DNA from 4 places in the Streptomyces sp. NBC_00727 genome. Region 2 is predicted to be linked to each of the others. Evidence: riboswitches for the same ligand, from Rfam matches in the RefSeq annotation. Region 2 holds a riboswitch; each other region holds the start of a gene.
The links. A riboswitch is a leader RNA that binds a small molecule or an ion and turns the genes downstream of it on or off. The one in region 2 is predicted to bind thiamine pyrophosphate.
Positions count from the first base shown of each region.

Region 1: another riboswitch for thiamine pyrophosphate. It lies ahead of thiC (phosphomethylpyrimidine synthase ThiC); the one in region 2 lies ahead of thiO (glycine oxidase ThiO).
Region 3: another riboswitch for thiamine pyrophosphate. It lies ahead of OG242_RS29550 (purine-cytosine permease family protein); the one in region 2 lies ahead of thiO (glycine oxidase ThiO).
Region 4: another riboswitch for thiamine pyrophosphate. It lies ahead of OG242_RS24245 (thiamine ABC transporter substrate binding subunit); the one in region 2 lies ahead of thiO (glycine oxidase ThiO).

Region 1 covers NZ_CP108981.1:3,532,577-3,539,569, reverse strand. Annotated here, with positions in the region: gene OG242_RS15980 (metallophosphoesterase) at 1-831, shown strand, start outside; gene OG242_RS15975 (hypothetical protein) at 1,013-1,825, shown strand; gene thiC (phosphomethylpyrimidine synthase ThiC) at 1,902-3,695, opposite strand; TPP riboswitch at 3,688-3,823, opposite strand; gene OG242_RS15965 (YibE/F family protein) at 3,894-5,225, shown strand; gene OG242_RS15960 (SsgA family sporulation/cell division regulator) at 5,306-5,743, opposite strand; gene OG242_RS15955 (IclR family transcriptional regulator) at 5,845-6,615, opposite strand; gene OG242_RS15950 (DUF5326 family protein) at 6,857-6,993, opposite strand, start outside.
Region 2 covers NZ_CP108981.1:1,624,653-1,631,645, reverse strand. Annotated here, with positions in the region: gene OG242_RS07225 (deoxyribonuclease IV) at 1-61, opposite strand, end outside; gene pknB (Stk1 family PASTA domain-containing Ser/Thr kinase) at 70-2,016, opposite strand; gene OG242_RS07215 (thiazole synthase) at 2,199-2,993, opposite strand; gene thiS (sulfur carrier protein ThiS) at 2,996-3,214, opposite strand; gene thiO (glycine oxidase ThiO) at 3,211-4,386, opposite strand; TPP riboswitch at 4,384-4,495, opposite strand; gene OG242_RS07200 (NAD(P)/FAD-dependent oxidoreductase) at 4,578-5,813, shown strand; gene OG242_RS07195 (Rv2175c family DNA-binding protein) at 5,879-6,244, shown strand; gene thiE (thiamine phosphate synthase) at 6,346-6,993, shown strand, end outside.
Region 3 covers NZ_CP108981.1:6,547,468-6,554,460, reverse strand. Annotated here, with positions in the region: gene OG242_RS29570 (ABC transporter permease) at 1-167, opposite strand, end outside; gene OG242_RS29565 (sulfatase-like hydrolase/transferase) at 164-1,651, opposite strand; gene OG242_RS29560 (ROK family transcriptional regulator) at 1,855-3,090, shown strand; gene OG242_RS29555 (formylglycine-generating enzyme family protein) at 3,087-4,067, shown strand; TPP riboswitch at 4,125-4,219, shown strand; gene OG242_RS29550 (purine-cytosine permease family protein) at 4,210-5,592, shown strand; gene OG242_RS29545 (TROVE domain-containing protein) at 5,599-6,993, opposite strand, start outside.
Region 4 covers NZ_CP108981.1:5,316,775-5,323,767, forward strand. Annotated here, with positions in the region: gene pyrH (UMP kinase) at 1-109, shown strand, start outside; gene frr (ribosome recycling factor) at 267-824, shown strand; gene OG242_RS24235 (phosphatidate cytidylyltransferase) at 824-1,918, shown strand; gene rlmN (23S rRNA (adenine(2503)-C(2))-methyltransferase RlmN) at 2,008-3,114, shown strand; TPP riboswitch at 3,185-3,301, shown strand; gene OG242_RS24245 (thiamine ABC transporter substrate binding subunit) at 3,384-4,487, shown strand; gene OG242_RS24250 (ABC transporter permease) at 4,574-6,178, shown strand; gene OG242_RS24255 (ABC transporter ATP-binding protein) at 6,182-6,993, shown strand, end outside.

The DNA.
Region 1 (6,993 bases), 1.9 Mb from region 2:
GCCACACCGGGTCTCGGCCCGCTGTACGTGGTCGGTGACGTCCACGGGTACCTGGACGAGCTGCTCGCCGCGCTCGCCGAGCAGGGCCTGATCGACGCCGAAGGCCGCTGGGCCGCCGGCAACGCGCGCCTGTGGTTCCTCGGCGACTTCACCGACCGGGGCCCCGACGGCATCGGCGTCATCGACCTCGTCATGCGGCTCTCCGCCGAGGCCGCGGCCGCCGGCGGCTACTGCAAGGCCCTGATGGGCAACCACGAGCTGCTGCTGATCGGCGCCAAGCGGTTCGGCGACACCCCGGTGAACTCCGGCGCGGGCACCGCCACCTTCCAGGCCGCCTGGCTCCTCAACGGCGGCCAGAAGGCGGACATGGAACGCCTCCAGGACGTCCACCTCCAGTGGATGTCCCGGCTCGACGCGGTCGTCGAGGAGGACGGGCACCTCCTGATGCACTCGGACACGACGGCGTACCTGGACTACGGCTCCACCATCGAGGACGTCAACGACACGGTGCACGCCATCCTCACGCGCAACGACGCCGACGAGTGCTGGGACCTGTTCCGCAAGCTCACCAAGCGGTTCGCCTTCCGGGACGACCAGGGCCCCGAGGCCGTCCAGGAACTGATGGCGGCGTACGGCGGCCGGCGCGTCGTCCATGGTCACAGCCCGATTCCCTACCTGACCGGCGAGGTCGGCTCCGAGGACAGCGAGGACGGTGCCGGGCCCCAGGTCGACGGCCCCCATGTGTACGCGGACGGGCTCGCCATCGCCATGGACGGCGGAGTGACCATGGCCGGAAAGCTACTGGTCGTCCAACTGCCGCTGCATGACTGACGTTCGGCAGGGAAGACGAATCCCGACCTGACAACGCCGAGCACTGGGCCTATTTCCGGAAACCCTCTGTCACCCCGTGCTGTGCGCGCTCTACCATCGGCGTATCAGTAGCAGGCTCTCCTCCGTTTCCGCCCAACTGCCCGGCCAGAGCGGGCACACAGGCCCGACGGAGCATCGGGGGATGCACATGAACAGCGCTCCGCACCTGCTGACCGAGGACCGGCCCGAGTACGAACGGCTCCTCGACGACGCACTGCGTCACGCTCATGAACGACCGGAACTGGCCGCCGTCGGCGAACGCCTCAACGTCGCCCAGCTCCGCACCATGGCGATGGCTGCCGTCGCCCTGATCACCGCCACGGCCGCCGCCGAGTACGAGCAGTACGTGAAGGCACGTGACGAACTGCGCGCCCCCGAACGTGACGCGGACCCCGGCACCACGCCGGACGGCCTCAGCCAGTCGGGCGCCGGCATAGGCGCGGTCGTCACCGTTCTGGCGCCGATGCTGGCGGGTACGGCGGCGACCATCTTCCTGCTGGCCGGCTACCTCCTGAAGATGCTGGAGCCACCACCGGCGTTCGCCACGACCATGGTCGGCGCGGGCTGGTTCTTCGCCGCCGTCACCGCCGCCGCCATCTTCGTCGCGGCCATCGGCCTGCTCATCACCGCCCTGCGCAACGGCTCTACGTCCCTGACGGCCCGCGAAGCCGGCGAGGACCTGCCCGACGAAGTCGCCCGGGCCAAGGAGGCCTGGCGGCAGGCGCTGCTGGAGCGGGGCATCGTGCCCTTCCTGCGCGACGCGCTCACCGAGCCCGCCGCCGGCCCCACGGCCCCCGCACCGCACCGCCCGGTGGGCCGTCTCCCGAAGATCGGTTACAGCAGGCCGGACTTCGCGGGCCCGGACCAGGGCCCTGCCGCCGCGCCCCGCCCCACGTACAGCAGCCCGGACTTCACGAGCCCCGACTTCGGCGGCCCCGAACACGAACTGGACTGAGCGGGGCTGAGGCGGAGGCGTCCGGACGCGGCCCGGGGAAGGGCCGCGTCCGTCTGCTTATCGGGCCACCACCAGGTCAGTCGGCCAGTGGCAGGTAGACCCGGTTACCACTCGCCGCGAACTCGCGCGACTTCTGGAGCATCCCTTCCGCGACCTCCTCGGCCGTCGCCTCCGCGCTCTCCGGGCCGCCGAACTGCTCACTGATGCTGTGGCTGATCTTCATCGAACAGAACTTCGGACCGCACATCGAGCAGAAGTGCGCCGTCTTGGCAGGCTCGGCGGGCAGCGTCTCGTCATGGAACTCCCGCGCCGTGTCCGGGTCGAGCGCCAGGTTGAACTGGTCCTCCCAGCGGAATTCGAACCGGGCGTCCGACAGCGCGTCGTCCCACTCCTGTGCGCCCGGGTGCCCCTTGGCCAGGTCGGCGGCATGGGCCGCGATCTTGTACGTGATGACCCCGGTCTTCACGTCGTCCCGGTTCGGCAGCCCGAGGTGCTCCTTGGGCGTCACGTAACAGAGCATCGCCGTACCCCACCAGGCGATCATCGCCGCACCGATGCCCGAGGTGATGTGGTCGTACGCCGGCGCGATGTCGGTGGTCAGCGGGCCGAGGGTGTAGAACGGCGCTTCCTCGCAGATCTCCTGCTGGAGGTCGATGTTCTCCTTGATCTTGTGCATCGGGACATGCCCCGGCCCCTCGATCATGGTCTGCACCCCGAACCTCTTGGCGACCGTGTTCAGCTCACCGAGCGTGCGCAGTTCGGCGAACTGGGCCTCGTCGTTGGCGTCCGCGATCGACCCGGGGCGCAGTCCGTCGCCCAGTGAGTACGTCACGTCGTAAGCGGCGAGGATCTCGCAGAGCTCCTCGAAGTGCTCGTACAGGAACGACTCCTTGTGGTGCGCCAGGCACCAGGCCGCCATGATCGAGCCGCCGCGGGAGACGATGCCGGTCTTGCGGCGAGCGGTGAGCGGCACGTACGGCAGGCGTACGCCGGCGTGCACCGTCATGTAGTCCACGCCCTGCTCGGCCTGCTCGATGACGGTGTCCTTGTAGATCTCCCAGGTCAGCTCCTCCGCCCTGCCATCGACCTTTTCCAGGGCCTGGTAGAGAGGAACGGTTCCGATCGGTACGGGTGAATTGCGAAGAACCCACTCACGGGTGGTGTGGATGTTGCGGCCGGTGGAAAGGTCCATGACCGTGTCCGCGCCCCACCGGGCCGCCCACGTCATCTTGTCCACCTCCTCCTCGATGGAGGACGTCACCGCGGAGTTGCCGATGTTGGCATTCACCTTCACCAGGAACCGCTTCCCGATGATCATCGGCTCGCTCTCCGGGTGGTTGACGTTGGCGGGCAGCACCGCGCGCCCTGCGGCGATCTCCTCGCGAACCACCTCGGCCGCCACGTTCTCCCGGACCGCGACGTACTCCATCTCCGGGGTGATCTCGCCCCTGCGGGCGTACGCGAGCTGGGTGACGGGCCGCCCGTCCCGGCTGCGCCGCGGTCGGCGCGGGCGGCCGGGGAAGACCGCGTCCAGGTTGCGCAGCCCGCCCCGTGGCGAGGTGTGCTTCAGCCCGTCGTCCTCGGGACGGGCGGGGCGGCCCGCGTACTCCTCGGTGTCGCTGCGGGCAATGATCCAGTTCTCCCGCAGGGGCGCGAGTCCGCGGCGGACGTCGGTCGCGGTGGCGGGATCGGTGTACGGCCCCGACGTGTCGTACAGCGTCACGTCCTTGCCGTTGGTGAGGTGCACCTGACGGACCGGCACCCGGATGTCCGGGCGCTGCCCCTGGACGTACCCCTTGTGCCAGCCGATGGACTTCCCGGCCTCGTCGCCCTGATTGGAGGCAGGCGTGCGTGTGTCCGATGTGGTCATGAGACCTACTCCCTACGCCGGCATTACCCGGTAACAGGTTCGGCGGTCGGCGCAGCATCACTGCCGTACGGACGTACGGCGGTCAGCGCCCTCTCAGCCCGGTGCTCCGAGCTCCCGCGTGTGCAAAGGTGCCACCACGCTAGCCCCTGGACGGGCGAGCTGAACAGAGGGCCTCTTCCTTCTTGCGATGATCGGCCGGTGACGCCCCCTCATCGCGACCCAGACCCGCAGGGCCATCAGCAGGCCCACGCACACAGCCATGGCCCGGCCGCGCCTGTATCCGCCCATCTGCGCAAGGTGATCGCCGCGGTGCTGATCCCCTTCGCAGCCGCCGTGATCGTCGGTCTCGTCGCGCTATGGCCGGGTGGTGCGCCGGCGCACGAACGGACCGGCGTCGGCTTCGACCGGCAGACCCAGCAGGGAAAGGTGGTGGGTGTCGTCAAGGTGGACTGCAAGGACGTGAACGCCGCCCAGCTCCCCGTCGACGGCGCGACCGACCCGCCCGACGGGGAGCCGAAGGCCGACGGGGGGCTCTGCGAGAAGGCCACCGTCGAGGTCACCAGTGGCCCCGACAAGGGACGCCGGTTCGTCGAGGTGGTCCAGCCGGACGCCCCCAGACAACTGCGGGAGGGCCAGGGAGTGGTGGTGGCGTACGCCCCGGACGCGCCCCATGACCTCCAGTACTCCGTGACGGACGTGAACCGGAAGTTCCCCCTGATGCTGCTGGCCGGGATCTTCGCCCTCGCGGTGGTGCTGGTGGGCAGGATGCGCGGGGTCATGGCCCTGGTGGCGCTCGCGCTGTCGTTCGCGATCCTGACCCTGTTCATCCTTCCGGCCATCCTGCAGGGCTCGAACCCGCTGGTGGTGGCGGTCGTCGGGGCGGGCGCGATCATGCTGATCGCTCTCTACATCTGCCACGGACCGACCGCCCGCACCTCCGTCGCCGTCATCGGCACCCTGGTCTCGCTGCTCCTGATCGGGCTGCTCGGCTCACTCTTCATCGGCTGGGCGAGCCTGAGCGGGAACACCGACGACAACACCGGCCTCATCCACGGCCTGTATCCGCACATCGACATGAGCGGCCTGCTGCTGGCCGGTGTCATCATCGGCTCCCTCGGGGTGCTCGACGACGTCACCGTCACCCAGACCTCGGCGGTCTGGGAGCTGCGCCAGGCGAACCCCACCATGACGGCGAAGCAGCTCTACCGGGCAGGGACCAGAATCGGACGCGATCACATCGCCTCGGTGGTCAACACCCTGGTGCTCGCCTATGCCGGCGCCGCGCTGCCCCTCCTGCTGCTGTTCACGGTCGCGCAGAGCAGCGTCGGCACTGTCGCCAACAGCGAGCTGGTGGCGGAGGAGATCGTGCGCACCCTCGTCGGCTCGATCGGGCTGGTCGCCTCCGTACCGGTGACGACCGCGCTCGCGGCAGTGGTCGTCACAGCGGACCGCACGGGGCTCGGCGCGGAAGCCGGAGCTTCGGCACCCGTGCGGAGCGGCCGGGGCCGACGACGGCGGGCGAGGTCCTGACTGGAACACGGAGCGTGATTCACCCGATCGGCAGGTGTCTTGTTCGAGTGGCATGGAGGGCCCGAGAACACCGGGCTTCTTCAGCCGGCGTTCTGCTCTTCGGCCAGAATGCGCCCCAGCTCCTCCTCCAAGTCGCCGTCGAAGTCATCCAGCGTGCACTCCTGCCCGAGCGGCACCAGCTTGTCCGTACGGTCGAGAAAGGCGACAAGAGGTGCCGTGCCCGCCCGGAAGAGCGCACGGTCGGCGCCCACCTGCAGCCGGATGTGGACATCGGACAGGCCCTCGGGCTCGGTCGGCGCGATGTGCACATCGCCGTCACCACTGGGGCTGTTGAGGCCGTCGAGCAGCAGCTCGCGACCGAAGGCCCAGGTGACGGGGGCGTCGCCGGGCAGATGGAAGGTCATCCGGATCGCGTACGGATCGCACACTTCGTACCGGAGCTCCACCGGGATACGGAATGAGAGCTCCTCGGAGACGAGGAAGCTCATCATGACCTCAGCTTGAACCGACTCACGCATCGTTCAACCCCGCAGTAGATGAATCTGGCCAGGAATGATCCCCCGTGGCCCTATTGACGCCATCGTGGTGCACGCGATAGCAGATCACAAGGAGTGATTTTTCAGATACTGATAGAGAACACGAACGAACGCAAGAGGCTGGCCACTTCAGCGCGTAACCGTTCGACTGCGGGGAGCAACCGTTCTTCCTCGTCGAGGGGGAGAGAAATGGCCATCGCGGCGGCGGTGAATCCGGCCACGATCGGGATGGCCGCACAGACCGTCCCGAGCGCGTACTCCTGTCGCTCGATGACCGGTTCCGTACGCTCCAGCGACCGCAGCCGCGCGAGGAACGCCGAGCGGTCGCGCACGGAATACCGGGTCAGCTGGCGGACCGGGTGCCGGTCCAAGTGGTCCTCGCGGGCCTTCTCGTCGAGCCGGCTCAGCAGGCACTGGCCGATCGCGTGCGCGTGCCCGGTCTCCCGGAAGGCCGCCCACTCGTCCACCGCCGGCTGCTCGGGGGTGTCGGCCACGGCGAGGAGTTCGATCTCACCCTCGCGGTAGATCGCGCAGTACACCGGAGCCCCGACGAGGTCCCGCCAGCGGTCCAGTGACTGGGTCATGGCGCCGCGGCGGCTCTGCAGGGCGCCGTCACCCATCAGCCGTTCGGCGGCGGCGCCGAAGAGGAAGACGCCGTTCTCCCGGCGCAGGTATCCCTCGTGGGTCAGGGTCCGCAGCAGGTGGTAGGCGGTGGGCAGGGGCAGCCCAGCTTCCCTCGCCAGCTGTTTGGCCGGGGCCCCGTCGCGATGGGTGCCCACAGCCTCCAGCAGCCTCAGCGCCCGCTGAACCGACCCGATGAGCGTCGGAACAGCCGTACTCGATGCCGTGGTCAACGGTCACCCCCAGGCGTGGTGACGGGCGGTCAGCCCGCCCGTGGGGGCCGCCCCCACAGGTCCGCCGCGGACCTGGGGGTTCGGAGGCCGGATCCCGTACAAACCACTGGTCGGGGTGGTGACTTACGGTGCTTTTCCCAGGCGGCGGCAGCGGACTTTCACTGTATCGGCAGCCCTGTGACCGGGTGCCGATTCGCCTTTCCCTTAGCTCAGCTGGGCTAATCCCCCGTCGGGCGTGCGGTCACCAGCCGCTACCGGAGGACGACGACAGGAACTTCCGTACGACGAAGACGAGCCCGCCGACCAGGATCACGAAGACCAGGATCTTGAAGAGCAGACCGACCACGAACGCGACCAGGCTGGCGATCAGCCCGCCGA
Region 2 (6,993 bases):
GGAGGCCGGCCTTGGCGAGGCCGCCGGCCACCGGTACATGGCCGCCGACTGGGTTGCGCATACGGATCTCTACAGTCCCTTGGTCTTGATGGTGATGGTGCTGCCCTCGGGGGCCTGGTCGCCGCCGTCCACGGACTGGCTGGAGACCTTGTCGCTGAGGTAGGGGAAGCCGTGCTCGACGTCGACCTCGAAGCCCGCCCCCTCCAGCTCGGCCTGGGCGTCGTCGGCGTTCATGCCGACCACGTCCGGTACGTCGACCATCCGGGGCCCGTCGGACACCGTCAGCCTGACGGTGTCGCCCTCGGCCGCCTCGGTGCCATCGGCCGGCGACTGGCGCGCGATGTCGCCCTCGTCCTCCGGCGAGTGCACCCGGCCGGGCGCCACCTCGGCCTTCAGCCCCTCGTCGGCCAGCGCCGCGGTGGCGTCGTCGACGGAGAGCCCGGTGACGTCCGGGACGTCGACGGGGCTGCCCTTGGAGACCACGATCGCGACCGCCGAGTCCGGGTGGCGCTCGGTGCCCGCCCCGGGCTCCGTACGCAGCACCTCACCGGCCCCCACGTCCTCGCTGAACTCCTTGGTGACCATGCCGGGGAGCAGGCCCGCCTTCTTCAGTTCCCGTTTGGCGTCGGCGAGCCGGACGCCCTCGACGTCGGGCACCTCGATGATCTCGGGACCGCGCGAGACGACGAGCGAGACCGAGCCGTTGTCCCTGATCCGCGCACCCGACTCCGGGTCACTGCTGATCACCTTGCCCCGGTCGACGGTGTCGCTGTAGGCGCGCTTCACGCCCTTCAGCTCCAGACCGGCGTCCGAGAGCCGCTTCTTCGCCGCCGGCTCGGTCTGGCCCAGCAGCGAGGGGACCTTGGTGAACTGCCCGGAGTTGATGTACCAGACGCCGCCGCCGACGCCCAGGACCAGCAGCACCGCCAGGACCGCCGCGATCAGCCCGCGCCGCGGATTGCCGAGCGGGCCGGTCCGCCGGGGCGCCGGCGGGTTCTCCGGCGGGGGCATCTCCAGCCGGTTGGTGTGGTGGGCGGTGCCCAGGTGCGTGGGCAGCACCCGGGGGATCACCGTCGTCCGGGAGTCGGCCCCGTCCGCCTCGCCGTCCGGGCCGTCGCCCGCGTCCCGCGCCACGGCCAGGGCGCGCGGCGGTACGGCGTCGAGCTGTGCGTCCGTCAGGGCGGCGCGTGCCCGGCGGGCCTCGGCGAGCAGCGCCACCGCGTCGAACGGGCGGACTTCGAGCGAGCGGGCGGTGGCGCTCGCCACCAGCTCGTCGAGCTCGGGCGCGAGGCCCGGGACGACCGCCGACGGGGGCGGCACGTCCTCGTGCAGATGCTGGTAGATGACCTGGGCGGGGGACTCCCCGTCGCGGGGCTTGTCGCCGGTCAGCATCTCGTACAGCACGACCCCGCAGGCGTACACGTCGGCACGGGTGTCCGCCGTGCCGTGCTCGATCTGCTCCGGGGCGAGGTACGAGACGGTGCCGAGGATCGTCCCGGTGGTGTTCGTCACCGCGTCCACGGCCCTGACCAGCCCGAAGTCGGCGACCTTGACCCGGCCGTCGTCCCCGATCAGCACGTTCTCCGGCTTCATGTCGCGGTGCACGAAGCCCGCCCGGTGCGCCGCGCCGAGGGCGGCGAGGACCGACTCCAGGATGTCCAGCGCGGCCCGCGGCCGGAGCGCGCCGCGCTCGCTGAGCACATCGCGCAGCGTGCACCCGGCGACGTACTCCATCGCCAGGTAGACGTACTGCCCCTGGGCGCCCTGGTCGAAGACCCCGACCACGTTGGGATGGGCGAGGTGCGCCACCGACTTGGCCTCGCGGATGAAACGCTCGACGAACGAGGCGTCGGTCGCGAGCGCCGGGTGCATCACCTTGAGGGCGAGCACCCGGTCGAGCCGGGTGTCCATGGCCCGGTAGACCGTGGCCATGCCGCCCACGGCGATGCGGGCATCGACGCGGTAGCGGCCGTCGAGCAGCTGCCCGACGAGGGGGTCCTGGAGGGTCGTATCCACCATGCGAGTCTACGAGCCGCCACGGACAGGCCCGCCGCCGCGGAGCGAACCCGGCGCAGTACTGAAGCCGAGCCGTGACAGGGGCGTGCCGCCAGGGGCCGGAATCCCGGCTTCCAGCGGCCTTCCGGCACCGGAACTGTGGATTCCGGCACGTTGGTCCGGACCGGGGCGGCTCATCGCGTTCAGAAGGCCGGCCGCTCCGGGTCCAGCACCGCCCGCCCGGCCGTCGGCGAGGACGCCTCGGCGAAGTGGCGGCGCGGGATGCGCCCGGCCCGGTGGGCGAGCCGCCCGCCCTCCACCGCGTGCCGCATCGCGGCGGCCATCAGCTCCGGCTCCTGGGCACGGGTCACCGCCGAGGCGAGCATCACGGCCGAGCACCCCAGCTCCATGGCGAGCGCCGCGTCCGAGGCCGTCCCGGCGCCCGCGTCCAGGATCACCGGCACCCGGGCCTGTTCGGTGATCAGCTGGAAGTTGTGCGGGTTGCGGATGCCCAGGCCCGAGCCGATGGGGGAGCCGAGCGGCATGACCGCCGCGCACCCCACGTCCTCCAGCTTCCGCGCCAGGACCGGGTCGTCGTTGGTGTACGGCAGCACGGTGAAACCGTCGTCCACCAGCGTCTCCGCCGCGTCGAGCAGCTCGACCGGGTCGGGCAGCAGGGTGCGCTCGTCGGCCACCACCTCCAGCTTGACCCAGTCCGTGCCCAGCGCCTCGCGGGCGAGCCGGGCGGTGAGCACGGCCTCCCCGGCGGTGTAGCAGCCGGCGGTGTTCGGCAGCACCCGGATGGACAGCTTCCGCAGCACGGAGAGCACCGAGCCCTGCACGGTCGGGTCGAGGCGGCGCATGGCGACGGTGGTCAGCTCGGTGCCGGACGCGGTCAGGGACCGCTCCAGCACGTCCAGGCTGGGCGCACCGCCGGTGCCCATGATCAGCCGGGAGGTGAACTCGGCGCCGCCGAGGGTGAAGAGGTCGTCGGACACGGTCAGCCTCCCTGGACCGCGGTCAGGACCTCGACCCGGTCGCCTTCGGTGAGCGCGGCGGCGGTCCACCGGCCGCGCGGCACGACGGTCTCGTTGAGCGCGGCGGCCACCCCGGTCCGCGCGTCGGTCAGCGTCGCGACGAGGGCGTCCAGGGTGGTGCCCGCGGCGACGGCGACCGGTGCGCCGTTCACGGACACGGTGAGCGCGGTGGGCTCGGTCATGCGGGCTGCTCCAGGGGTGCGGGGGCGGGTGAGAACCGGCCGGGGGAGAAGGGGCGGGCCGCCTCGGGCAGCTCGCCGTCGGCCAGCAGCGACGCCATGGCGTCCCCGGTGACGGGGGTGAGCAGCACGCCGTTGCGGTGGTGGCCGGTGGCGAGGTGGAGGCCGGGCAGCGCGGTGCGGCCGAGCAGCGGGGCGTTGTCGGGGGACGCGGGGCGCAGCCCGGCGCGGGTCTCGGTCAGCGGCAGCTCGGTGATGCCGGGCACCAGCTCGTGGGCGTCGCGCAGCAGCTCGTAGACCCCGCCCGCCGTGACGGTGGTGTCCCAGCCCATCTCCTCGGTGGTGGCGCCGACGACCAGCTCGCCGTTCTCGCGCGGTACGAGATAGATGTGGCTGCCCCGGACCACCGCCCGCACGGTGCGCGAGAGGAAGGGGGCGTACGCCGGGGGCACGGTGAGGCGCAGCACCTGGCCCTTGACTGGGCGGACCGGCGGCAGGACGTGGGCGGGGACCCCGGCGAGCCGGCCGCTGAGGCTGCCCGCGGCGAGCACGACCTGGTCGGCGGCCACCTGCGTACCGTCGTCGAGCACGGCTCCCACGGCCCGGTCGGCCACCACCGAGAGGCGGTCGGCGTGGCGGCGGTGGAAGACCACACCGGCCCGTTCGCAGGCGGTGAGCAGGGCCGCGGCCAGCCGGCGCGGGTCGACCTGGTGGTCGCCGTCCACCCGCAGCCCGCCGCGCACGCCCGGGGCGAGCATCGGTTCCAGGCGGCGGCACTCGCGCCCGGTCAGCCACTCCGACTCCAGGCCCGAGCGGCGTTGCAGCTCGTGGAGTTCGCGCAGATGGGCGCGGTCGTCGGCGTCCAGCGCGACGGCCAGGGTGCCGCAGGCGCGGAAGCCGATGTCCCGGCCGCTCGCCTCCTCCAGCTCGGCCGTGAACGCCGGATAGCGCCTGGCGGAGGCGAGGTTGAGCCCGAGCAGCGTCTCCTCGCCGTAGTGCAGCTCCGTGACGGCGGCCAGCATTCCGGCCGCGACCCGGGCCGCTCCGCCGCCGGGTTCGGGGTCGGCGAGCGCGGTGGACAGACCGCGCTGCGCGGCCCGCCAGGCGGTCACCAGGCCGATGATGCCGCCCCCGATGACGAGGACGTCGGTCCCGTCGGTGCGATGGGTACGCATGGGCGTCCAGCCCCTCCCTTCGCCGGCATGACCCGGATCAGGTTCGTACGGTCGGAGGCCGCCAGCCTCCCTCTCAGCCCGGTGCGTCCGGGCTCCCGCGTGTCTTACGGTGGCCAGCCTAAACCCCGCCGGGACGACGGCGGCCGGGCCCTCCCTTCCCTGACTCCTCGTCAGGTACGTAAGGTGGACAGGTGAGCGAGCAGCAGCAGGCAGAGCGGACGGGGCGCCGGGTCGTCGTCGCGGGCGCGGGCATGGCGGGCGTCCAGACCGCGGTCGCCCTGCGGGAACAGGGCTTCACCGGCCCCGTCACCCTCATCGGCGCCGAACCCCACCAGCCCTACGACCGGCCTCCGCTGTCCAAGGCGGTGCTGCTCGGGAAGGCCGAGGAGTCCGCGTTCGACATCGGCTTCGAGGCCCTCGGCATCACCCTGCGCCTGGGCTGCGAGGTCACCGGTGTGCGCGCCGGCGACCACGAGCTGGACACCTCGGCGGGCCCGGTCCCCTACGACGTCCTGGTCCTCGCCACCGGCGCCGAACCCGTCGCCCTGCCCGGCTCCGACGGCGTGCCCGGCGTCCACCTGCTGCGCACCCTCGACGACGCGGCCCGGCTGCGGCCCGTCCTGGAGGCGGGGCACCCCGTCGTGGTCGTCGGCGCCGGCTGGATCGGCGCCGAGTTCGCCACCGCCGCCCGCGCCGCCGGCTGCGAGGTCACCGTCGTGGAGGCCGCGGACCGCCCGCTCGCCGGCGCCCTGCCCGCCGAGGTGACCGCCCCGATGGCCGCCTGGTACGAGGAGAGCGGCGCCCGGCTCCTCACCGGCGCCCGGGTGGCCCGCGTCGAACCTGGCGCGGTGGTCCTCGACGACGGGCGCGCCCTCCGGGCCGACGCGGTCGTCGTCGGCATCGGCGCCCGCCCCGCCACCGGCTGGCTCGCGGGCTCCGGCATCGCGCTCGGGCCCGAGGGCTCGGTGACGGCCGACGCGGCGCTGCGCACCTCGCTCCCCGATGTGTACGCCGTCGGCGACTGCGCCTCCTTCCCCTCCGCCCGCTACGGCACCCGCCTGGTCGTCCACCACTGGGACAACGCCCTCCAGGGCCCGAGGACCGCCGCCGCCCACATCGCGGCCGAGGGCACGGCGGACGTCCCGCCCTACGACCCGGTGCCCTACTTCTGGTCCGAGCAGTTCGGCCGGTTCGTGCAGTACGCCGGACACCACGCGGACGCGGACACCCTGCTGTGGCGCGGCGACCCGGCCGAACCCGCCTGGTCCGTGTGCTGGCTGCGCGACGGCGTCCTGGTCGCGGTGCTCGCGGTCGGCCGCCCGCGCGACCTGGCCCAGGGGCGCCGGCTCGTCGAGGCGGGGGCCCGGCTCGACGCGGACCGGGCCGGGGACCCCTCCGTACCGCTCAAGTCGGCGGTTCTGCCGTAACCGCCCGGGACCTGAAGAGCCGAGTCCGGGTTTCGGCTGTCAGTCCGGGATGGCAGGCTTGTCCCGTGACCGAGATTGACGCAAAGACCGATGCACTCGTCCCCGCCTGGCTCTACCTGCCCGACATCGCGGAAATGCTCGATGTCGAGGTGACGCGTGTGCGGCAGCTGGTCAAGGAGGGCCAGCTCATCGCCGTACGCCGTGGGGAGAACCGGGCGCTTCAGGTGCCCGCCGCCTTCATCGACGGCGACAAGGTGGTCAAGGGCCTCTCCGGGACCCTGACACTCCTGAAGGACGACGGCTACTCCGACGAGGAGATGCTCGAATGGCTCTTCACTCCCGACCCGACCCTGCCGGGCACGCCCGCGCAGGCACTGAGTGAGAATCGCGGCACGGAGGTGAAGCGCCGCGCCCAGGCGCTCGCCGTCTGAACCGTCCGGGGAAGCGGGCCGCGCCGCGCGAGCGGGCGGCCCGCTTCCCCGCGCCGCACCACTGATCCGCCGTCACCGTCTTCCCCGGGGGGAACCGCACCATGTCCACGTCTCGCGCGCTGCTGTCCGACGCCCGGCTCTACCTGTGCACGGACGCCCGCAGGCGCCAGGGCGACCTGCCCGAGTTCCTGGACGCGGTCCTCGCCGGCGGCGTCGACATCGTCCAGCTGCGCGACAAGGGCATGGAGGCCGCCGAGGAGCTGGAGCACCTCGGGGTCCTCGCCGACGCCTGCGAGCGCCATGGCAAGCTCCTCGCCGTCAACGACCGGGCGGACGTGGCCCACGCCATCGGCGCCGACGTGCTGCACCTGGGCCAGGGCGACCTGCCGGTGCCCGCGGCCCGCGCGATCATCGGCACCGAGCCGGTCGTCGGCCGCTCCACGCACGCCGAGGCCGAGGTCGACGCCGCCGTCGCCGAACCCGGCGTGGACTACTTCTGCACCGGCCCCTGCTGGCCCACCCCCACCAAGCCCGGCCGCCACGCGCCCGGCCTGGACCTCGTGCGGTACGCCGCCTCGCTCGCCCCCGAACGCCCCTGGTTCGCCATCGGGGGCATCGACACGGACAACCTCGACCAGGTGCTGGACGCCGGGGCCCGCCGGATCGTGGTCGTACGGGCCCTCACCGAGGCGACCGACCCGGGCGCCGCCGCCGCTGAGCTGGCCCGCAGGGTCCGCGAGCGCGCCGGA
Region 3 (6,993 bases), 4.9 Mb from region 2:
GCCCAGGCGAGCAGCCCGAGCGCGGCGGAGGCGAGGCCGAGGAGTACGGAGGTGAGCCGGCCCGTGCCGCGCTTCTTCTTCGCCGTTCCGGCGGCGCGCTCCGGGGCGGCGGGTGGTCCGGGGGGTTTCGTGCGGTGCGGTGCGCGGGGCTTGTCCTGCACGTTCATGCCACTTCCTCCGCGACCCCGTCGACGTCGGCCGCCCGGCCGCCGCCGATGTCGGCCATGTAGCTCATCCAGGTGTAGGCGGGGTCGCCGCGGCGCAGCAGTTCGCTGTAGAGCCGGACGGTGAGGTAGCGGCGGATCTCCGCGTAGGCGGGCGCCTCGTACACGTTGTGCAGTTCGTGCGGGTCGGTCTCCAGGTCGTACAGCTCGTGCACGCTCTCCGGGTTGTGGACCAGCTTGTGGCGCCGGTCGCGGATCATGCGCTGGGAGTACGGGAAGTGGTGGCCGTGGAATTCGGTGACGACCTGGTCGCGGGTGCCGTCGGCGCTCCCGCCGTGCAGCAGGGGCAGCAGGCTGGTGCCGTCGCAGGGTTCGGGCACGGGGGCTCCGGCGAGTTCCAGGATGGTGGGGTTGAGGTCGATGAGGGTGGCGAAGTCGTCGTTGACCTGGGCGGGGGCGCCGGGGACGCGGGCGATGCCGGGGATGTTGTAGATGTCCTCGTACATCGCCGGGCCCTTGTCGTTGAGCCGGTGGGCGCCGGTGAACTCGCCGTGGTCGGCGGTGAAGAAGACCGCGGTGTCGTCCCACAGTCCGTGGCCCTTGAGCGCTTCGACGATGCGTCCGACCTGGTGGTCGATCATCGTGACGTAGCCCCAGTAGACGGCGATGAGCTTGCGCCAGGCGGCGGCGTCGAAGTCGTCGGAGGACCAGTACGCGCTGTACTGGCGCTGTACCTCGGGCTTCCCGGCGAAGGTCTCCGCCATGGAGGCGGGCAGCGGCACGTCGTCGGGGTCGTACAGGTCGTAGTACGCGTCGGGTATCAGGTACGGCAGGTGCGGGCCGTACCAGTGGCAGGACAGCATGAACGGCTTGCCGGTCGCCTTCCAGCCGGCGGCGTAGCGGTCCAGCAGGGCGAGGGTGCGGTCGGTGAGGTACGCCTCGACGGTGGCCTCGGCGGGCTGCTGGAGGCGGCCGGCGATGAGGTGGCCGCGCCCGGTGCCGTTGGCGGCGGTCCCGAAGACGGCCTCGCGCACCGCGAACGGCGGGAAGCCGTTCTCGTCGAGCCACTTCTCGTAGGAGGGGTGGTGTACGGGGTTGAGCGCGCCGGGCAGGTGCTCGCCGTCCAGTCCGTAGAACTCGGGGCCGCGCTCGCGGCCGATGTGCCATTTGCCGACGTGCCCGACGGCGTATCCCCGGTCCGCCAACTGGTTCCAGAGCATGGGGGTTTCGTCGGACAGCTCGTCCTTGCTGCCGCCGTTGCGCTCGGGGTTGTTGAGCATGCCGTGGCGGAACGGGTGGAGGCCGGTGGCGAGGGAGGCGCGGGCGGGGGTGCAGATCGCGGTGGGGGTGTAGAAGCGGTCGAAGCGGGTGCCCTCGGCCGCGAGGGCGTCCAGGGCGGGGGTCTCGACGAGCGGGTTGCCGTAACAGCCCAGGGTGTCGGTCCGGTGCTGGTCGGTCATCAGGAACAGGACGTTGCGCGGAGCCACTCGGGCCGCCCTTTCGGTGGTCGTGCTCACAGTGGTGACGGGAGCCGGCCGGGCAGGTTGCGGGGTGCTCGAGCGGGCCGGCTCCGGCGATTGACGGGAACTGTAGGGAGGTCCACTTTTTTACGTCAACCCTCGGGAATAAACATTGTGTGAATTCGTCCGGCGCGTTGACAGAAAGCACTTGACCGATCGACCATGCGTCCATGACCGAACGCACCGATGCCCTCCAGCGCCTGCGCAGAGCCAATGAAGCCGCCGTACTGGGCGAGCTGCGCAGGTCGGGGGCGCTCAGCCGGGGCGAGCTCAAGGACCGGGTCGGTCTCTCCCGTACGACCCTGTTCGCGATCGTGTCCGACCTGCTGGAACGCAACGCGGTCGTCGAGCAGCCCGCCCCCGATCCGGGGCAGCCGAGGGGGCGCGGCCGGCCGGCCCTGGAGATCTCGCTCAACTCGCACGGCGCGGAACTGATCGGCATCGACCTCCAGCGCCACCACATCCACGTGGTCGTCGCCAACTGCGCCCATGAGATCGTCGGCCGGAACAGCGCCCCGGTCCCGGCGGACAGCCAGGCAGCCGAACGGGCCGCGCAGGCGATCCGGGCGGTCGAGGAACTGGTGCGGCGCGAGAACATCAGCCTCGCCCCGGTCCAGGGCATCGGCCTCGGCCTGCCCGGCTTCGTGCAGAATCCGGCGTCCGCCGACCGGCACGCGATGACCCCGTTCGCCGGGCACGTCGCCGCCGAACTCGGCCGGCACTTCGGCGCCCCGGTGCTCACCGACAACAACTCCCGGCTGGCCGCGCTCGCCGAGGTCACCTGGGGTGCGGCACGGGGCTTCGACAACGCCGTCTACCTGCGCTGGTCCCAGGGCGTCGGCGGCGGGCTCGTCGTCAACGGCTCACTGGTGCACGGCGCCCACGGCGCGGCCGGCGAGATCGGGCACACCAGCTGCGACCCCGAGGGCAAGCCCTGCCACTGCGGCGGCCGGGGCTGCCTGGAGGGGCTGATCTCCGTCCCGGCCCTGCTCGCCGCCTGCGCCGAGCGCGGAGTGGACGCCGGGGACGCGGACGAGCTGATCGCGCTCGCCGCCGAGGGCCGGCCGGAGGTGGCCGATGTGCTCCGGGGAGCGGCCGTCACCGCGGGCCGGGTGCTCGCCGCGCTCGCCGCCCAGGTCGATCCGGAGTGCGTCGTCGTGTACGGGGAGCCGGCCGCGCTCGACGACCTGGTCCTCGCTCCGATCAGGGAACAGATCGCTACGCTCTCTCTGCCGTCCGCCCCCCGCTCCATCGAGGTGCGCGGTTCCGCCCTCGGCGGCGAGGCGGCGGCGCTGGGCGGTGTGGCCCTGCTGCTGCGCACCACGGGCCAGGACCTGGCGGAACTGCTGGACCGCCCGGCGCCGGTCCCGGCGGGCTCCGCCCACGACGAACGGACTTCCCCATGAGCGCCTGCTGCGGGCCGGGCCGTGAGAGCGCGACCACGGCCGCCCCCGTCACCACGGCCACCACTCCCCCGGCCGGCTTCGCCGTGCCCGAGTGGAGCACCGCCGACCTGCTGCGCGGCACCGTCGCCGTGCCCGGCGGGCCGTTCCTGATGGGCGGCGCCGACGAGGACGCGTTCCCCGCCGACGGGGAGGGGCCTGTCCGGGAGGTCGTGCTCGCCCCGTTCCGCATCGACGTGGCCTGTGTGACCAATGCCGGGTTCGCGCGCTTCGTCAAGGCCACCGGCTACCGCACCGAGGCCGAACTCATCGGCTGGTCCTACGTCTTCGGCGCCTTCGTCCCCCGCGAGGCACGCCATGCGGTGCTGCCCGGGACGGTGCCCGGCGCGCCCTGGTGGAGCGCTGTAACCGGGGCCTGCTGGCGGGCGCCCGAGGGGCCCGGCACCTCGATCGGCGACCGTCGGGACCACCCGGTGGTCCATGTGTCGTGGAACGACGCCACCGCCTACGCCCGCTGGGCCGGGAAGCGGCTGCCCACCGAGGCCGAGTGGGAGAAGGCGGCCCGGGGCGGACTGGTCCGGGCCCGCTTCCCCTGGGGCGACGCGCTGACCCCCAAGGGCCGGCACCGCTGCAACATCTGGCAGGGGGACTTCCCGGTCCGCAACACCCGCGAGGACGGCTACGCGGGCACCGCGCCCGTGAAGGCGTACGCCCCCAACGGCTACGGGCTGTACAACGTCTCGGGCAACGTGTGGGAGTGGTGCGCCGACCGGTTCAGCGCCGACTGGCACGTACCGGACCGCCCGGAGACGCGGATCGACCCGGCCGGGCCGCCCGAGGGCGGCAACCGGGTGCTGCGCGGCGGCTCGCACCTGTGCCACCGCTCGTACTGCAACCGCTACCGGGTCGCCGCCCGTACGTCCAACACACCCGACAGCACCACAGGTCACGGCGGGTTCCGCTGCGCGATGTCCCTCTGAGCGCCGGCGGCCGGCCCCCGCTCGGACCCGCACATCCCTCCGGCTATCCTGGCCGCCACACCGGACACGGGGTGCCCTGCGACAGGGCTGAGATCACACCCGTCGAACCTGAACCAGTTAGCACTGGCGGAGGGATGTCTTCATGTCGTTGTCGCATGCCCGGGACGAGCGCGCCGCTTTCGGCGGGCGCATGCCCACCGCGCCCGGCGATCTGCGCGTCGAGGCGCACGGGATAGCCCCGGTCCCCGAGGACCGGCGCTACGGCGGCCCCGGGCGGCTGTTCACCGTCTGGTTCGCGCCCAACCTGACCATGACCGGCGTCTTCACCGGCACCGTCGGCATCGCGCTGGGCCTGGACTTCGGCACCGCCCTCGCCGCCGTCGTGCTCGGCACCCTCGTCGGCGCCGCGCCCACCGCGTATCTCGGCACCTGGGGCAGCCGGACCGGGGCCGGGCAACTGCCGCTCGCACGGCTGGCGTTCGGGCCTGGTGTGGTGCTGCCGGGCGCGCTCCAGTGGCTGTCCTCGATCGCGTGGGACGCGCTGATCGGTCTGTTCGGCGGGGACGCGCTGGCGCAGTTGTGCGGCTGGCCGTTCTGGCTGGGCGTCCTGGTCATGATGGCCGCGCAGGGTGCGCTGGGCGTGCTGGGCTACGAGGTGATCCACCGGCTCCAGACCGTCATGACCTTCGCGCTCGCCGCCGCCTTCGCGGTCCTCGCGACCAAGCTCCTGAACGGTGTCGACCCGGTGACCAGCGGGTCCGTGCACGGCGCGGACCGGGCCGGCGCCTTCGTCCTGACCTGCACCATCGCCCTGAGTCTGGCGCTGTCCTGGGCCCCCTACGCCAGTGACTTCAGCCGCTATCTGCCGCGCGAGACGTCCCGGCCGCGGATGTTCTGGTGCACGCTGGGCGGGATCAGCGCCTCCTTCGTGGCGGTCCAGACGATCGGGCTGTGGGGCGCCTCGGTCTTCACGGACCAGACCGCGCGCGGCGTCGACACGCTGCTGGGCGGCGGCGCGCTCGGGGCGTTCGGGCTGCTCGCGGTCGCGCTGGCCGCGCTGTGCAGCAACGCGATGAACGACTACAGCGGTTCGCTGGCGTTGCAGACGATGGGTGTACGTGTGCCGCGCCCGGTCGCCGCGGCGCTCGCCGCCGCCCTCGGCTTCCCGCTGGTGCTGTGGATGCACGCGGCGGACACCACGGCCCGCTTCCAGAACGTGCTGCTCCTCGTCGGCTACTGGATCCCCGGCTTCGTGGCGATCGTGTCCGTGGACTGGCTGGTGCGGGCGAGGGACCGGCGCGGCGCCCCCGTCGACCTCGCCGCCGAGCACGCCCGGCCGCGCCCGTGGTGGCCGGCGCTCGCCGCGTTCGCCGCGGCCTTCGCGGCGGCGGTGCCGTTCATGAGCACCGGCCTGTACGTGGGCCCGGTGGCCGAGGCGCTGCACGGCGCGGACCTGGCGTACGGAGTGGCGTTCCTCGTGGCCCTCGTGGTGTACGCCCCGCTGCGGATGCGCCGGCGCCCCTGACCGGGCTCACTCCTCGACGGTCCACGGCCAGACCGCCCGGCGGCCGTTCTCGATGAGGCCGGCCATCCGGAACGCCGCGTCGGTGAGCCCGCCGAAGGTGTGCCGGTTCGGGCCCGTGGGACCGTTGGCCGGCCGGTACCCGGCGAGGTTCCAGGTGTGGACCGGGACCTTGCGCGGCACCGGGTCGGACCCCCGGGGGCCGTAGGGCAGGGCCTGTTCGTCGGTGACGAGCAGCACCCGGTCGTGGTCCAGGTAGTGGGTGCGCAGCGCCTTCGTGGTGTCGGTGCCGCCGAGCCGGTGGAACCGTTCCAGCACGTCCAGGACCGGTTCGCCGGGTGCGTACGGGACCGGTGCGCTGCGCCAGCCGAACTCCACCAGGTCCGCCTGCTCGGCACGCAGGGCGAGCGCGGTGCCGAACACGGCGGCCGCGTCGGCCCGGCTGAGCGTGGACCGTTCGGAGACGGTGTCGAAGAACATCGAGTCGGACCGGTCGACCAGGACCAGCGTCCGGCCGGGCAGGGCGGGCACGTTGGCCAGGCAGTGGCCGAGTGCCGCTTCCAGCGCGGCGGCCCAGCGCGGTGCGGCGTGCCGGTGGGCGGCGAGGTAGCGGAACGGGAACTGCCGGGAGCGGGCCACCTCTTCGGGGTCCGCGATGCGTGCGGCGACCCGGTCCGCGACCGCGTCCGTGATGCGGGCCTCGTCGAAGTTGCGCAGGTTCCGCAGGAGCGCCATGGGCCCCATGACGGGGATCAGCGCCTCCCAGACGGCAGCGTCCATCGGCCCGTGCAGCCAGCCCGCCACGGACTCCCAGGTCATGCCGGCCTCGGCGAGCCGGTCCGCGCCGCCGGGCCCCGTGATCAGGGCCCGCCGCTCGCCCGCCGGGGTGTCCAGGAGCGCCCGGTGGGCGGTGAGCAGCCGCTCGCCGGCCGGGGCCTCGGCCCGCTCCGGGTGGTGGCGGCGGTCGAGGGCGTACCGGAAGAGCTCGCCCTGCCAGGGCTTGGCCGGGTCGGGCGACGCGTGCACCAGGTTGAGCACGTCACCGAAGCGGAAGTCCCTGGACGCGGTGTCGTACTTCAGCAGGGACCGGGACGTGTAGAGCCTGCGTACGGCGTCGGCGACGCCCCGCTTCACGGGCTGCGGGACCTTGCGCCCGTACGTCGCGATCCAGTGCGCGAGCAGTTCGCCGGCCTCGTCGGCGCGTTGGAGCACCGAGTCGACGACGGACCGGTTGGAGGGCCCGTCGCAGGTCCCGGCCGCGAGCCGTGCGCGTACGTACGCGGCGGCGCCGACCAGGGACGCGGTGCGCATGTTGCCCTCGCCGCGCAGCCAGCGCAGCAACCCGGCCGTCCACGCGGGGTGCTCGACGGCGAGGCGGGCGACGAGGGCGGTGTACCGGTCGTC
Region 4 (6,993 bases), 3.7 Mb from region 2:
CGAGCTGCCGATCCTCGTCTTCGAGCTCACCGCCACCGGCAATATCGCCCGCGCCGTCAAGGGTGAGAAGATCGGCACGCTCGTGAGCGACCAGGACACCCGCGCCTGAAAACGGGTGCTTCCACCGGTGAGCCCCGGTGGGAACCGGGGCGCGGGACCGCCCCGGAAGATGGACAACGGCCTGCCGGTCGGACACCGTGCAGGTGGTACGCGACGCAGGACCCGCCGGGCCCGCCGGGCCCGTTCAAGACACGCAGGAGCACGTGGTGATCGAAGAAACCCTCCTCGAGGCCGAGGAGAAGATGGAGAAGGCCGTAGTCGTCGCGAAAGAGGACTTCGCCGCGATCCGTACCGGCCGTGCGCACCCGGCGATGTTCAACAAGATCGTCGCCGACTACTACGGTTCGCCGACCCCGATCAACCAGCTGGCCTCGTTCTCGGTGCCCGAGCCCCGTATGGCCGTCGTGACGCCGTTCGACAAGACCGCGCTGCGCAACATCGAGCAGGCCATCCGCGACTCGGACCTCGGTGTCAACCCGAGCAACGACGGCAACATCATCCGGGTCAACTTCCCCGAGCTGACCGAGGAGCGCCGCCGCGACTACATCAAGGTCGCGAAGACCAAGGCCGAGGACTCCAAGATCTCGATCCGGGCCGTCCGCCGCAAGGCCAAGGAAGCGCTCGACAAGCTGGTCAAGGACAAGGAGTCCGGCGAGGACGAGGTGCGCCGCGCCGAGAAGGAGCTCGACGACACCACCGCGAAGTACGTCGCACAGGTGGACGAGCTGCTGAAGCACAAGGAAGCCGAGCTGCTCGAAGTCTGATGAACGACTCTTCCTGGGGCGCTCCGCAGGGCGCCGGCCACCGGGTCGCGCCGGAGATGCAGGGTGCTGCGGCGGGTCCTGCCTACGATGTGCATGACGCCCAGCAGACTCGGCCCATGCCCATCGTGCCGGACGTTCCCGACGCAGGTAGAGACGCTGAAGACCGTGATCACCGGGAACAGGGGGCCGGACGCCTGAGCGGCGGCCCCCTGTTCCGCGACGAGAAGCCGCAGGAGCCCATGCCGACCGCGCCGCCGCCTCCCCCGCCTCCGCAGAAGAAGCGCGCGGGCCGGGACCTGGGAGCCGCCATAGGGGTCGGCCTGGGGCTCGGTGCCCTGGTCGTCGTCTCGCTCTTCGTCGTCAAGGCCGTCTTCGTCGGCGTCATCGTGCTCGCCGTCGTCGTCGGCCTGTGGGAGCTCACCTCCAGGCTGGAGGAGCGCAAGGGCATCAAGGCGCCCCTCGTGCCGCTCGCCGTCGGCGGCGCCGCCATGATCGTCGCCGGGTACGCGCGCGGGGCCGAGGGCGCCTGGGTCGCCATGGCCCTGACCGCCCTGGCGGTGCTCGTGTGGCGGATGGCCCAGCCGCCCGAGGACTACCTCAGGGACGTCACGGCTGGCATCTTCGCCGCGTTCTACGTGCCCTTCCTGGCCACCTTCGTCGCCATGCTCCTGAAGGCCGACGACGGCCCGCAGCGGGTGCTGACCTTCCTGCTGCTGACCGTGGTCAGCGACACGGGTGCGTACGCGGTCGGCTGGCGGTTCGGCAAGCACAAGCTGGCTCCGCGCATCAGCCCGGGCAAGACCCGCGAGGGCCTGTTCGGGGCCGTCACCTTCGCCATGGTGGCCGGGGCGCTGTGCATGCAGTTCCTGATCGACGACGGTTCCTGGTGGCAGGGGCTGCTGCTGGGCCTCGCGGTCGCGGCCAGCGCCACCCTCGGCGACCTGGGCGAGTCCATGATCAAGCGGGACCTCGGCATCAAGGACATGGGAACGCTGCTGCCCGGCCACGGCGGGATCATGGACCGGCTGGACTCCCTGCTGCCGACCGCCCCGGTGGTCTGGCTGCTGCTCGTCCTCTTCGTCGGCTCCGGCTGACCGGCTCCGGCCTGCGGTTTTCCGTACGAAGGCCCGTCGTCCACAGGGCGGCGGGCCTTCGCCGTTCCGTCTGCGACACTGGAAGAACCATGCCTAAGCCCGGAGAACTCACTTTCGTCGCGCCCCGCGGAGCCAAGAAGCCGCCGCGGCACCTCGCCGACCTCACGCCCGCCGAGCGCAGGGAAGCCGTCGCCGCGATCGGCGAGAAGCCGTTCCGCGCCCAGCAGCTCTCGCAGCACTACTTCGCGCGGTACGCGCACGACCCGGCCGAGTGGACCAACATCCCGGCCGGATCGCGGGACAAGCTCGCCGAGGCGATGTTCCCCGATCTGATGTCCGTCGTCCGGCACATCAGCTGCGACGACGACACCACCCGCAAGACCCTGTGGAAGCTGCACGACGGGACGCTGGTCGAGTCCGTCCTGATGCGCTACCCGGAGCGGGTCACCATGTGCATCTCCTCGCAGGCCGGCTGCGGCATGAACTGCCCGTTCTGCGCGACCGGGCAGGCCGGTCTCGACCGCAACCTGTCGACCGCGGAGATCGTCCACCAGATCGTGGACGGCATGCGCGCCCTGCGCGACGGCGAGGTCCCCGGCGGCCCCGCCCGGCTGTCCAACATCGTGTTCATGGGCATGGGCGAGCCGCTGGCCAACTACAACCGCGTCGTCGGCGCGATCCGCCGGCTGACCGACCCCGAGCCCGACGGCCTCGGTCTCTCGCAGCGCGGGATCACCGTGTCCACCGTCGGCCTGGTGCCCGCGATGCTTCGGTTCGCCGACGAGGGCTTCAAGTGCCGCCTCGCGGTCTCGCTGCACGCCCCGGACGACGAGCTGCGCGACACCCTGGTGCCGGTCAACACCCGGTGGAAGGTCCGTGAGGTGCTGGACGCCGCGTGGGAGTACGCGGAGAAGTCCGGCCGCCGCATCTCCATCGAGTACGCCCTGATCCGCGACATCAACGACCAGGCGTGGCGCGGCGACCGGCTGGGCCGGCTCCTCAAAGGCAGGCGCGTCCACGTCAACCTGATCCCGCTCAACCCGACCCCCGGCTCCAAGTGGACCGCGTCGCGGCCCGAGGACGAGCGCGCGTTCGTCGAGGCCATCGCGAGCCACGGCGTGCCGGTCACCGTCCGCGACACCCGGGGCCAGGAGATCGACGGCGCCTGCGGACAGCTGGCGGCCTCCGAGCGCTGAGGGCGAGCGGCCCGGGCATGCGGAACCGCGGCCGAAAACGGCCGTGTAGCCTGGGGCCGAAATCAACTGCATATTCCGACAGGGGAGCGCCACAGCGCTGAGAGTGCGGCACCAAGGACAGGTTGGCCGCAGACCCTCTGAACCTCGCCCGGGTCATTCCGGGTAGGAAGTTCGGACCATACTCAAGCTGTTGCGCCCTGCCCGCTTCCGGTTTCCACCGGTGCGGGCAGGGCCGCGTCTCTTCCTGGTCACTCCAGGAGGAATCACACATGAGCACCACCCAGAAGGCCGCGGTCGCGGCCGTCGCCGCCGCGCTCGGCGTCACCGCGCTGGCCGGCTGCGGGAGTTCCGACGACTCGGCGTCCGGTTCCGGATCCACCAAGGGCTCCGGCTCCAAGACCGTCACGCTGGTCAGCCACGACTCCTTCAACGCCTCCAAGGACGTGCTGAAGGAGTTCACCCGGCAGACCGGCTACACCGTCAAGGTCCTCAAGAGCGGTGACGCGGGCGCCGCCCTGAACCAGGAGATCCTGACCAAGGGCTCCCCGCGCGGCGACGTCTTCTTCGGCGTCGACAACACCCTGCTCTCGCGCGCCCTCGACAACGGGCTGTTCACGCCGTACGAGGCCAAGGGGCTCGACCGGGTCCCGGCCGATGTCCAGCTGGACGCGGACAAGCACCGGGTCACCCCGGTCGACACCGGCGACATCTGCGTCAACTACGACAAGAAGTACTTCGCCGACAAGAAGCTCGCGCCGCCGAAGACCTTCGCCGACCTGGCGAAGCCCGCGTACAAGAACCTGCTCGTCACCGAGAACGCCGCGACCTCCTCGCCCGGCCTCGGCTTCCTGCTGGGCACCGTCGCCACCTTCGGTGAGGACGGCTACCAGGACTACTGGAAGAAGCTGAAGGACAACGGCGTCAAGGTCGTCGACGGCTGGGAGCAGGCGTACAACGAGGAGTTCTCCGGCTCCGCGGGCGGCAAGAAGGCCAAGGCCGACCGGCCGCTCGTCGTCAGCTACGCCTCCAGCCCGCCCGTCGAGGTGCTGTACGCCGACCCGCAGCCCAAGACCGCGCCCACCGGGGTCGCCACCGGGACCTGCTTCCGCCAGATCGAGTTCGCCGGTCTGCTGGACGGGGCGAAGAACGAGGCAGGCGGCAAGGCCCTGCTGGACTTCCTGATCGGGAAGAAGTTCCAGGAGGACATGCCGCTGACCATGTTCGTCAGCCCGGTCGCCAAGGACGCGAAGGTGCCGGAGCTCTTCACGAAGTTCGGCGCCACCGCCGACAAGCCGGCGACCGTCGCCCCGGACACCATCGCCAAGAACCGTGAGCAGTGGGTCCGGTCATGGTCCTCGCTCGTAGTGAAGTAACGAAGACTCCCGTACGCGGACCGGGCGCGCGCGGGAGGTCCGCACGCGCCCGGGCCCGGCGCGGGACCGCGGTGCGGCTCGGGCTTATGGCCGTGCCCGTCGCGTTCTTCGCCGTGTTCTTCGCCTACCCGGTCGCCGCGATCGTCGGCCGGGGGCTCAAGGCGGACGGCGTCTGGCAGTTCGGCCGGTTCGGCGAGGTGCTGGCCCGGCCGGAGATCCGTGACGTCCTGTGGTTCACGCTGTGGCAGGCGCTCGCCTCGACCGCGCTGACCCTGCTGATCGCGTTGCCCGGCGCCTATGTCTTCGCCCGGTTCGACTTCCCCGGCAAGCAGGTGCTGCGCGCCGTCGTCACGGTGCCGTTCGTGCTGCCGACCGTCGTCGTCGGCACCGCCTTCCTCGCGCTGCTCGGACGCGGCGGGCTGCTCGACGAGCTGTGGGGCGTACGGCTCGACACCACCGTGTGGGCGATCCTGCTGGCCCACGTCTTCTTCAACTACGCGGTCGTCGTCCGCACCGTCGGCGGGCTCTGGGCGCAGCTCGACCCGCGTCAGGAGGAGGCCGCCCGGGTGCTGGGCGCGAGCAGGTTCACCGCCTGGCGCCGCGTCACGCTGCCCGCGCTCGCCCCGGCCGTGGCCGCCGCCGCGCTGATGGTCTTCCTCTTCACCTTCACCTCCTTCGGGGTCGTACAGATCCTCGGCGGGCCCGGCTTCTCCACGCTGGAGGTGGAGATCTACCGGCAGACCGCGCAACTGCTGGCCCTGCCCACGGCCGCCGTGCTGACGCTCGTGCAGTTCGCCGCCGTCGGCGCGATCCTCGCCGTGCACGCCTGGACCGTACGCCGCAGGGAGCGTGCGCTGAAGCTGGTCGACCCGGCACAGACGGCGCGCAGGCCGAGCGGTGCCGGGCAGTGGGCGCTGCTCGGCGGAGTGCTGCTGAGCGTGCTCGTGCTGATACTGCTGCCGCTCGCCGTGCTGGTGGAACGCTCGCTCGGCGGCTCCGGGCTCGCCTACTACCGCGCGCTCACCTCGGCGGACGCCAACAGCGGTACGTTCCTGGTGGCGCCCATCGAGGCGATCGGGAACTCGCTGCGCTACGCCCTCGTCGCGACCCTGATCGCCCTGGTCGTCGGGGGCCTCGCCGCCGCCGCGCTCACCCGGCGGGCCGGCCGGCTCGTCCGGGGCTTCGACGCGCTGCTGATGCTGCCGCTCGGGGTCTCCGCGGTGACCGTCGGCTTCGGCTTCCTGATCACCCTGGACAAGCCGCCGCTCGACCTCCGTACCTCCTGGATCCTGGTGCCGCTCGCCCAGGCGCTGGTCGGGGTGCCCTTCGTCGTACGGACCATGCTGCCGGTCCTGCGGGCGGTGGACGCCCGGCTGCGCGAGGCCGCGGCGGTGCTCGGGGCCTCGCCGCTGCGGGCCTGGCGCGAGGTGGACTTCCCGCTGGTGCGGAGGGCGCTGCTGGTCGCCGCCGGGTTCGCGTTCGCCGTGTCACTGGGGGAGTTCGGGGCGACGGTGTTCATCGCGCGTCCGGACAACCCGACGCTTCCGGTGGCCGTGGCCCGGCTGCTGGGCCGGTCCGGGGAGCTCAACTACGGCCAGGCCATGGCCCTCAGCACCATCCTGATGCTCGTGTGCGCGGTCTCGCTGCTGCTGCTCGAACGCATCCGCACCGACCGATCCGGGGAGTTCTAGAAGATGCTGACGCTCGAATCGGCAACCGTCCACTTCGGCGACCGGGCCGCGCTCGACGGGGTGGACCTGGAGGTCGCCGACCACGAGATCGTCTGCGTGCTCGGGCCGAGCGGCAGCGGCAAGTCCACCCTGCTGCGCCTGGTCGCCGGGCTGCAGGAGCCGGACGGCGGCCGGGTCCTGCTCGACGGCACCGACCAGGACGGCATCCCGGTCCACCGGCGCGGCCTCGGCCTGATGTTCCAGGACCACCAGCTCTTCCCGCACCGGGACGTCGGCGCCAACGTCGCCTTCGGCCTGCGGATGCACGGTGCCGGCCGGGGCGAACAGGACCGCCGGGTCGCCGAACTCCTCGACCTCGTGGGCCTCCCCGGCGCCGAACGCCGTGCCGTCGCCGCGCTCTCCGGCGGCGAGCAGCAGCGCGTCGCCCTCGCCCGGGCCCTCGCCCCCAGCCCCAGGCTCCTGATGCTCGACGAGCCCCTGGGCCAGCTGGACCGCAGCCTGCGCGAACGGCTCGTCGTCGAACTGCGCGCCCTCTTCGGCCGGCTCGGCACCACCGTGCTCGCCGTCACCCACGACCAGGGCGAGGCGTTCGCGCTGGCCGACCGGGTCGTCGTGATGCGCGAGGGCCGCGTCGCCCAGGTGGGCACCCCGCTGGAGGTGTGGCAGCGCCCCGCCTCCGCCTTCGTGGCCCGGTTCCTGGGCTTCGACAACGTGGTCGAGGCGACCGTCGAGGGGGAGGCGGCGGACACGGACTGGGGCGAGGTGCCGGTGCCGGCCGGGTCGCCGCAGGGGGCGTGCGATCTGCTGGTGCGGCC